Regions from separate parts of the Streptosporangium sp. NBC_01755 genome, predicted to be linked through region 2. Evidence: riboswitches for the same ligand, from Rfam matches in the RefSeq annotation. Region 2 holds a riboswitch; the other holds the start of a gene.
The links. Region 2 has a riboswitch for cobalamin ahead of cobN (cobaltochelatase subunit CobN). Riboswitches for the same ligand answer to the same signal wherever they lie in the genome.
Positions count from the first base shown of each region.

Region 1: it holds a riboswitch for cobalamin, as region 2 does, so the genes downstream of both, metE (5-methyltetrahydropteroyltriglutamate--homocysteine S-methyltransferase) here and cobN (cobaltochelatase subunit CobN) in region 2, are expected to answer to the same signal.

Region 1 covers NZ_CP109131.1:579,682-583,879, reverse strand. Annotated here, with positions in the region: gene OG884_RS02430 (EamA family transporter) at 1-605, shown strand, start outside; gene OG884_RS02425 (nitroreductase family deazaflavin-dependent oxidoreductase) at 778-1,125, opposite strand; cobalamin riboswitch at 1,207-1,465, shown strand; gene metE (5-methyltetrahydropteroyltriglutamate--homocysteine S-methyltransferase) at 1,604-3,931, shown strand.
Region 2 covers NZ_CP109131.1:6,402,367-6,406,564, forward strand. Annotated here, with positions in the region: gene cobN (cobaltochelatase subunit CobN) at 1-2,183, opposite strand, end outside; cobalamin riboswitch at 2,360-2,562, opposite strand; gene OG884_RS30385 (precorrin-3B synthase) at 2,637-4,169, shown strand; gene OG884_RS30390 (precorrin-8X methylmutase) at 4,166-4,198, shown strand, end outside.

The sequences.
Region 1 (4,198 bases), 2.3 Mb from region 2:
GGTCGCTGCTCTCGGAGCGCCCGCGGATCCTGCACCTGGCCGGAGCCGGCGTCGGCATCGCGGGGGTGTGCCTCATGCTGTTCACCGGCGCGGCCGCCGTCGACGCCCTCGGCGTGCTCGCGTCCGTCGCGGCCATGGTGATGTCGTCGGTCGGCTACGTGCTGGCCAAGAGATGGAACGAGGATGTCGACGTGCTGTCGTCGACCTCGTGGCAGCTCATCGCCGGGGGAGTCGTCCTGCTGCCCTTCGCCGTCGCGGTGGAGGGCCCGCCGCCGAGCCTGGACGGACCTGCGATCCTCGGGTTCGGTTATGTCAGCGTCGTCGCGACGGCTCTCGCCTTCGCCGCCTGGTTCGCCGGACTACGGCACCTGTCGGCGGGAACGGTGGGACTCGTCGGGTTGCTGAGCCCGGTGACCGGGGTGCTGATCGGTACGACGATCGCCGGAGAGGCGCTCACCGCGCAACAGTTCTGCGGGCTGATGCTGGCACTCCTCGGCATCCTCCTCGGGCAGCCCGTCGCGGCCCGCCTCGTCGCGATCAGGCGGCAACGACGCCGGGCAAGGCCGGCAGGGCCTGCCCGGCGTCGAGAACGAATCAGCCGCTGACAGTGCCGTGTGGCCACGGACTTCGACTCCGACTCCGACGGCGCTCGGTCGGCGCCCTCCTGAGCGCGGATCCGACGGCACCCGGTCGGTCTCTCATCCCGGTCACGCTAGGCGATCAGGATCGGCCCCCGCACTCCGATATCGAGCCAGGCCGATGGCACCTGGAATATCGTCAGCCTGCGGCCAGGTCCATGCGGAGGAACTCGGTGATGCGGAGCAGCCTCGGTGGGCGTGGCACCTCATCGGAGAGAGCCTGGAACGCCTCGTCTTTCCCGACGAGGCGTGGGGCGGCGAGTTCCACCTCCCTCCCGTCGACCCGGAGCCGCGCCCCGTCGGCCGCCAAGATGTTCTGCACCCAGTCCGAGCGCGATCCATACACCAGAACGAACAGGTAGCCGCCGTCGACGGGGTGCGTATCGAGCGGCGTGCGGTACGTCGTGCCAGAGGTGCGACCGACGTGAGTCAGCACCGGCCATGTCCCGCTCGCGATCGCGCGAGGGTTGAACACCCGCTTGTTCACGTGCCCCCACCACTTCGGCATCGGCATCGGGGTCTTGGCGGGGCCGATCGCTCCCCTGTCACCTGGGGGAACCGAATGCGTCTAGGCTGGACCCGCAGTCGGTTCGCCCTGCCCTCCAGGCAGGCGCGTCGTAAGAGGGAACCCGGTGCGGCCGGCGCTCGCCTGTTTGGCTCGCGAGCTCGCCAATTCCGGGACTGCCCCGCAGCGGTGAGTGGGAACGACCGCCGTCAAACGCACTGGGTCCGAGTACCGGACCGGGGAAGCGACGGCCAGTAGATGCCCGGGCGAAATCCCGGGCGTGCCCGCGAGTCCGAAGACCTGCCACTGCCCGCGTGCGACCACGCACGCGGTGACTTCGGTGACCTCGAGGGCGGGTCGGCGCTGCGAGCGGGCACCAGATCAGGGTGCTCGCCGGTCAGCCGTTCCTTCGCGCCCATGAGAGCACCGGGGTTCTCCATGACTCGCGAAGGAGAGTTTCGTGGCTGAGACTTCCGCCACCCCCGCATCACTCGCCACCGTCCACGGCTATCCACGCCAGGGGCCGGACCGCGAGCTGAAGAAGGCGATCGAGGGCTACTGGGCGGGCCGCGTCACCGCCGATGAGCTGCATGACACCGCGGCCCGGCTGCGCCGCGACAACTGGCGGCACCTGGCCGGTGCCGGCGTGCGGGAGGTCCCCACCGGCGACTTCTCACTGTACGACCACGTGCTGGACACCACCGTCATGGTCGGCGCCATCCCTGAACGTCACCGGGCCGCCGTCGAAGCAGACGCCCTGGACGGCTACTTCGCCATGGCGCGCGGCACCCAGGCCGTCGCTCCGCTGGAGATGACCAAGTGGTTCGACACCAATTACCACTACCTGGTGCCGGAACTGGGGGCGGACACCGTCTTCACCGCCGATCCGGCCAAGCAGGTCGGCGAGCTGCGTGAGGCTCTCGCACAGGGGCACAGCCCGCGTCCGGTGCTGGTCGGCCCGGTGACGTACCTGCTGCTGGCCAAGCCCGCGCCCGGCATGGACCCCGGCTTCGACCCGACCACCCTGCTGGACCGGCTGCTGCCGGTCTACGTGCAGGTGCTCACCGCCCTGCGCGCGGCGGGCGCCGAGTGGGTGCAGCTGGACGAGCCCGCCCTGGTACAGGACCGCGACCAGGCCGTGCTGGACGCCGCGGCCCGCGCCTACCGGGAGCTCGGCTCCCTGACCTACCGGCCGAAGATCCTGGTCGCCAGTTACTTCGACCGGCTGGGAGAGGCGCTGCCGGTTCTGGCCGAGGCGCCGATCGAGGGACTGGGCCTGGACTTCACCGGCCCGGCCGCGGCGAACCTGAACGACCTGGCCAGGGTGGGCGGGGTTGTCGGCAAGCGTCTGATCGCGGGCGTCGTGGACGGCCGCAACGTGTGGATCAACGACCTGGAAAGGTCACTGTCCACCCTGGCCACCCTGCTCGGCCTGACCGACCGGGTGGACGTGGCGGCCTCCTGCTCGCTGCTGCACGTCCCGCTGGATGTCGCGCTCGAGCACGGGGTGGATCCGCAGGTCGGCCGCTGGCTTGCCTTCGCCCGGCAGAAGACGGCCGAGATCGTCACCCTGGCCAGGGCACTGAGCGAGGGCACCGGCGCCATCGCCGGGCAACTGGCCGCCAACCGGGCCGATCTCGCCTCGCGGGCGGCCTCGGCGCTCACCCACGACTCCGCCGTACGGGCCCGTAGCGCGGCGGTCACCCCGGCCGACGCACGCCGCTCCCAGCCCTATCCCGAGCGGGCCGTCGCGCAGCGTGCCCGCCTTGGCCTGCCGTTGCTGCCGACGACCACCATCGGCTCCTTCCCGCAGACCACCGAGTTGCGGGCGGCCCGCGCCGACCTACGCGCCGGACGCATCGACGCCGCCGCCTACGACGAGCGGATCGCCTCCGAGATCCGCTCGGTTCTGGTCTTTCAGGAGGCGGCGGGCATCGACGTCCTGGTACACGGCGAGCCCGAACGCAACGACATGGTCCAGTACTTCGCCGAGCAGCTCAACGGATATCTGGCCACGCAGCACGGCTGGGTGCAGTCCTACGGCACCCGCTACGTGCGGCCGCCGATCCTCGCCGGAGACGTCTCCCGCACCGAGCCCATGACGCTGCGCTGGACCCGCTACGCCCAATCCCAGACGGCGCGTCCCGTCAAGGGCATGCTCACCGGGCCGGTCACCATGCTGGCCTGGTCCTTCGTCCGTGACGACCAGCCCCTGGCCGAAACCGCCCGCCAGGTGGCGCTGGCCCTGCGTGATGAGGTCGCCGACCTGGAGGCCGCCGGCACCGCCGTCATCCAGGTCGACGAGCCCGCCCTGCGTGAGACCCTGCCACTGCGTGCCGCCGACAGGCCCGGCTACCTGGCCTGGGCAGGCGAGGCCTTCCGGCTCACCACCGGCGGGGTGCGGGCCGACACCCAGATCCACACCCACATGTGCTACGCCGAGTTCGGGGAGATCCTGGCCGCGATCGACGACCTGGACGCGGATGTGATCAGTCTGGAGGCCGCCCGTTCGCACATGCAGGTGGCGCGCGAACTCGCCGAGGCGGGCTACCCGCGCGAGGTAGGACCAGGGGTCTACGACATCCACTCCCCGCGCGTCCCCGGCGTCGGGGAGGTCGCGTCCCTGTTGCGTAAGGGGCTCGATGGTATCCCGGCCGGGCGGCTGTGGGTCAACCCCGACTGCGGCCTGAAGACCCGCGGCTGGTCGGAGGTGCGCGACTCCCTCGACAACCTGGTCGCCGCGGCCCGTGAGATCCGTAAAGAGGTGGCCGACCAGCCATCGGCCTGACCCGTCCGGTCCCGGCGCGGCATCGCGCCGGGGCCGGATCCCGTCGCCGTTCGGCCGGCTGGATCGCTGCGGGGCGAAGGCTCCGGCAGCGATGGCGGCGAAGAGCCGGTGGCGTCGCGCCTCGCCAGCGCGGCGGCGAACCGCTCCTCACAAGAGTGGGTCGCCTCTCCCAGGCTGATCTGGCGGGGCACCGGTGAGGTGACCGGTGGCGGGGCGCCGGTCACCGTTTTCTCGCCGCGGGCCAGACGACGGATCTCGTCCAGGTTC
Region 2 (4,198 bases):
TCGACGAGGGCGCGGGCCAGCGACTCGGCCTCGTCCACGCTCACCCTCGCGGCGCCGCCGTCCTCGGCCAGGCCGAGGGCCTCACGAAGGCCGGGGAGTGCCTCCTGACCGGCCCAGATCTGGCGGGCGCGGAGCATGGCCAGCACGAGGTCGACGCGGGCCTTCCCCTCGGGGGCGCTGCCGAGCACGTGCAGGCCGTCGCGGATCTGGACGTCCTTGACCTCGCAGAGCCACCCGTCGACGTGCAGCAGGAAGTCGTCGAACCCGCTGTCCTGCGGCCGGTCGTCGACGCCCAGGTCGTGGTCGAGCCTGGCGGCCTGGATCAGCGTCCAGATCTGCGCCCGGATGGCCGGCAGCTTGGCCGGGTCCATGGCCGCGATCGAGGCGTGCTCGTCCAGCAGCTGCTCCAGCCGGGCGATGTCGCCGTAGGTCTCCGCGCGGGCCATCGGCGGCACCAGATGATCGACCAGTACGGCGTGCGCCCGCCGCTTGGCCTGCGTGCCCTCACCGGGGTCGTTCACCAGGAACGGGTAGACCAGCGGCAGATCGCCGAGCGCCGCGTCGGGGCCGCAGGAGGCCGACATCCCCGTCGACTTGCCGGGCAGCCACTCCAGGTTGCCGTGCTTGCCGACGTGCACGATCGCGTGCGCGCCGAAGTCGTCGGCCAGCCACCGGTAGGCGGCCAGGTAGTGGTGGCTCGGCGGCAGGTCGGGGTCGTGGTAGATGGCGACCGGGTTCTCCCCGAAGCCTCGCGGCGGCTGGACCATCACCACGAGGTTGCCCGCGCGCAGCGCGGCCAGCACGATCTCGCCATCGGGATCGCGGCTCCGGTCGACGAACAACTCGCCCGGCGGCGGCCCCCAGTGCGCCTCGATGTCGCGGCGCAGGTCCTCGGGCAGCGTCTCGAACCACGCCCGGTAGCGCGCGGCCGGGATCCGCACCGGGTTCGCGGCCAGTTGCTCCTCGGTGAGCCAGTTCTGGTCCTGGCCACCCGCCGCGATCAGTGCGTGGATCAGCGCGTCGCCGTCCTGCTCCGCCACGCCGGGGAAACCGTCCCCGAGGTCGTACCCGGCCTCCGCCATGGCCGTGAGCAGCCTGACCACACTGGCCGGGGTGTCCAGGCCGACCGCGTTGCCGATCCTGGCGTGCTTGGTCGGGTACGCCGACAGCATCACCGCGATCCGTCGTTCCGGCGCTCGGACATGCCGGAGCAGGCCGTGCCGTACGGCGATGCCGGCGACGCGCGAGGCCCGCTCGGGGTCGGCCACGTACACGGTCAGGCCCTCGTTGTCGACCTCCTTGAAGGAGAACGGCACGGTGATGATCCGCCCGTCGAACTCGGGGATCGCCACCTGGGAGGCGGCGTCGAGCGGGGACAGGCCGTCGTCGTTCTCCCGCCAGGCGTCCCTTCCCGTGGTCAGGCAGAGGCCCTGCAGGATCGGCACGTCCAGCTCGGCGAGCGCGCCGACGTCCCACGCGGAGTCGTCCCCGCCCGCCGAGGCGGTCGCCGGGCGGGTGCCCCCGGCGGCGAGCACGGTGACCACCAGGGTGTCCGCGGCTCGGAGCGTGTCGAACAGGCCGGGCTCGGCGGTGCGGAGGGAACCGCAGTAGACGGGCAGGGCCTGGCCACCCGCGTCCTCGATGGCCAGGCAGAGCGCCTCGACGAAGGCGGTGTTGCCCGCGACGTGGTGCGCGCGGTAGTAGAGCACGCCGATGACGGGGCCCTCGGTGCGCCGTGCGACGCGTTCGAGGGGGCCCCAGCTCGGGGTGGGCACGGGCGGCGCGAAGCCGTACCCGGTGAGCAGCACCGTGTCGGAGAGGAAGGCGTGCAACTGGGCCAGGTTCGCGGGGCCGCCGTGCGCGAGGTAGGCGTGCGCCTCGGCGCAGACGCCGCCGGGCACCGTGGACAGCTCCATCAGCTCGGCGTCGGGGGCCTGCTCGCCGCCGAGGATCACGACGGGCCGCTGGCCCGCGAGCAGCGCGTCCAGCCCGTCCTCCCATGCCCGCCGTCCGCCGAGCAGTCGCACGACCACAAGGTCCGTGCCCTCGGTCAGCGCGGGCAGGTCCTCGGCGGACAACCTCGCCGGGTTGCCGAGCCGGTAGTCCGCGCCGCTCGCCCGCGCGCTGAGCAGGTCGGTGTCGGAGGTCGACAGCAGCAGGACGCAGGGCGGCGCCGAAGGCATGGGCGGCGCCGGCGACACGGGCGACACGGGTGACACAGCGGCCTGCGACGCGGGTGGCGCGGGAGATCGGGGGGTGGGTGACACGGCGGCCTGCGACGCGGGCGACACGGGGGATCGGGGGGTGGGCGGCACGGAGCGCATGGAGAAGTCCTCCCTCGGGGTCCTCGCCCCGGGTCGTCGTCATCGCGACGGCAGGAGTCTCCTGGCTCCCGGATCAACGCTCACCCCGGCCTTCCCGTCCGTTGCCGGACCGTGGCCTTCGGTGGGGTTCGCTCCCCGGTTACAGTGGCGGGACCGCGCCGGTTTCACACCGGCTTCCTCCCTGCGCCGTCGCCTAGGGTCACACTATGCCAGGCGGACATCCGTAAAGAAATGGGAGCTACCATCCACTGCGTGTCAATAACTGACCCTCCCGGAAGAACCCGGACAGACGCGTGTCCCGGAGCGCTCCAGGTGCATGCTGCGGCCGATGGCGGCCTGGCGCGGATCCGGGTTCCCGGTGGGGCGCTCACGGCGCGTCAGCTCCGCGTGGTCGCCGCCGCCGCCCGGGAGCTCGGATCCGGCGTGATCGAGCTGACCTCCAGGGCGAACCTCCAGGTACGCGGCCTGCCACCGCAGCACGGCGAGCCCCTTCCCGCCGTGCATCCGTCACGCGACGACGCGCACGCCCCGGACGGTGAGTCTTCTCCGGTCGGGGTTTCCGTACGCGGTGACGTGGGCGTTCCGGACGGTGAGTCTTCTCCGGTCGGGGTTTCCGTACGCGGTGACGTGGACGGTGACACGCGCGTTCCGGACGGCGGGCGGCGGCTTTCCCCGGCACCTGACTTCGCCGCGCGGCTGGCCGCCGCCGGGCTGTTGCCGTCGGCCACGCACGAGCGGGTACGTAACATCGTGGCCTCCCCCCTGGCCGGGCGGGCACCCGCGAGCATGCTCGACGTCCGTCCGCTCGTGTCCGAGTTGGACGGGGAACTCTGCGCCCGGCCCGCGCTCGCCGACCTGCCCGGTCGGTTCCTGTTCGCGCTCGACGACGGCTCGGGCGACATGGTGGCTCTCGGCGCGGACGTCACGCTGCTGCCGGTCGATCCGGCGGACGCCTCGGTGGACGTCTCCGAGGTGGCGCTGCTGCTCGCCGGTGCCGACCACGGGCTGCGCACGCCCGTCTCCTCCGCCGTCACCGGTATGCTCGCGGTCGCCGAGGCGTTCCTGGCCGAGCGCGCCGAGCAGGGGGCGGGCGCGTGGCGGCTCGCCGAGCTGACCGACGGCCCAGGCCGGGTCTCGGCCCGCGCGCTCAGGGCGGAACCGGATCTGCGCCAGGCCGCCGCCCCCGCCGTACGGCGGGGGCGGACCGTGCACGGCGGCACGGTCGGGGTCATCGCGCAGCGTGACGGAAGGTCGGCCCTCACCGTTCTCGCCGCGCTCGGGCGGCTCACGGCGGCCCAGCTGGAGGTGCTCGCCCAGGCGGCCGAGCACGGCGGGGGAGAGGTCCGGGTGACACCGTGGCGGACGATCGTCGTCCCCGATCTGCCGTCGCCGGAGGTCGACGGCCGGCGGGCGACGCTCACGGCCGCGGGCCTGGTCGGCGATCCGGCGTCGCCGTGGCTGGGCCTGACCGCCTGCGCCGGCCGCCCCGGATGTGCCAAGGCCCTCGCCGACGTTCACGCCGACGTCCATGCGGGTGTTCACGCCGACGTCCACACCTACATCCACGCCGACATCCACGCGGGTGTTCACCCGAACGCCGGCGACACCGGCTCCGAGGCCGGTGCGGACGGTCCTGACGACGTCCACCCCTCGCGAGGCCTCACCCGTGCGCTCCCCGTGCACTGGTCGGGCTGTGAGCGGCGGTGCGGACGCCCGCGCGGCCGGGTCGTGGACGTGGTCGCGACCGGAGACGGATACCGCGTCGAGGCGGACGATGTGAGCCGTACGTTCGCCGACGCCGAGCAGACGAGCGCCGCGGTGGCGGCGACCAGAGAGGGAACGTGATCGACTACATCAGGGACGGGGCGGAGATC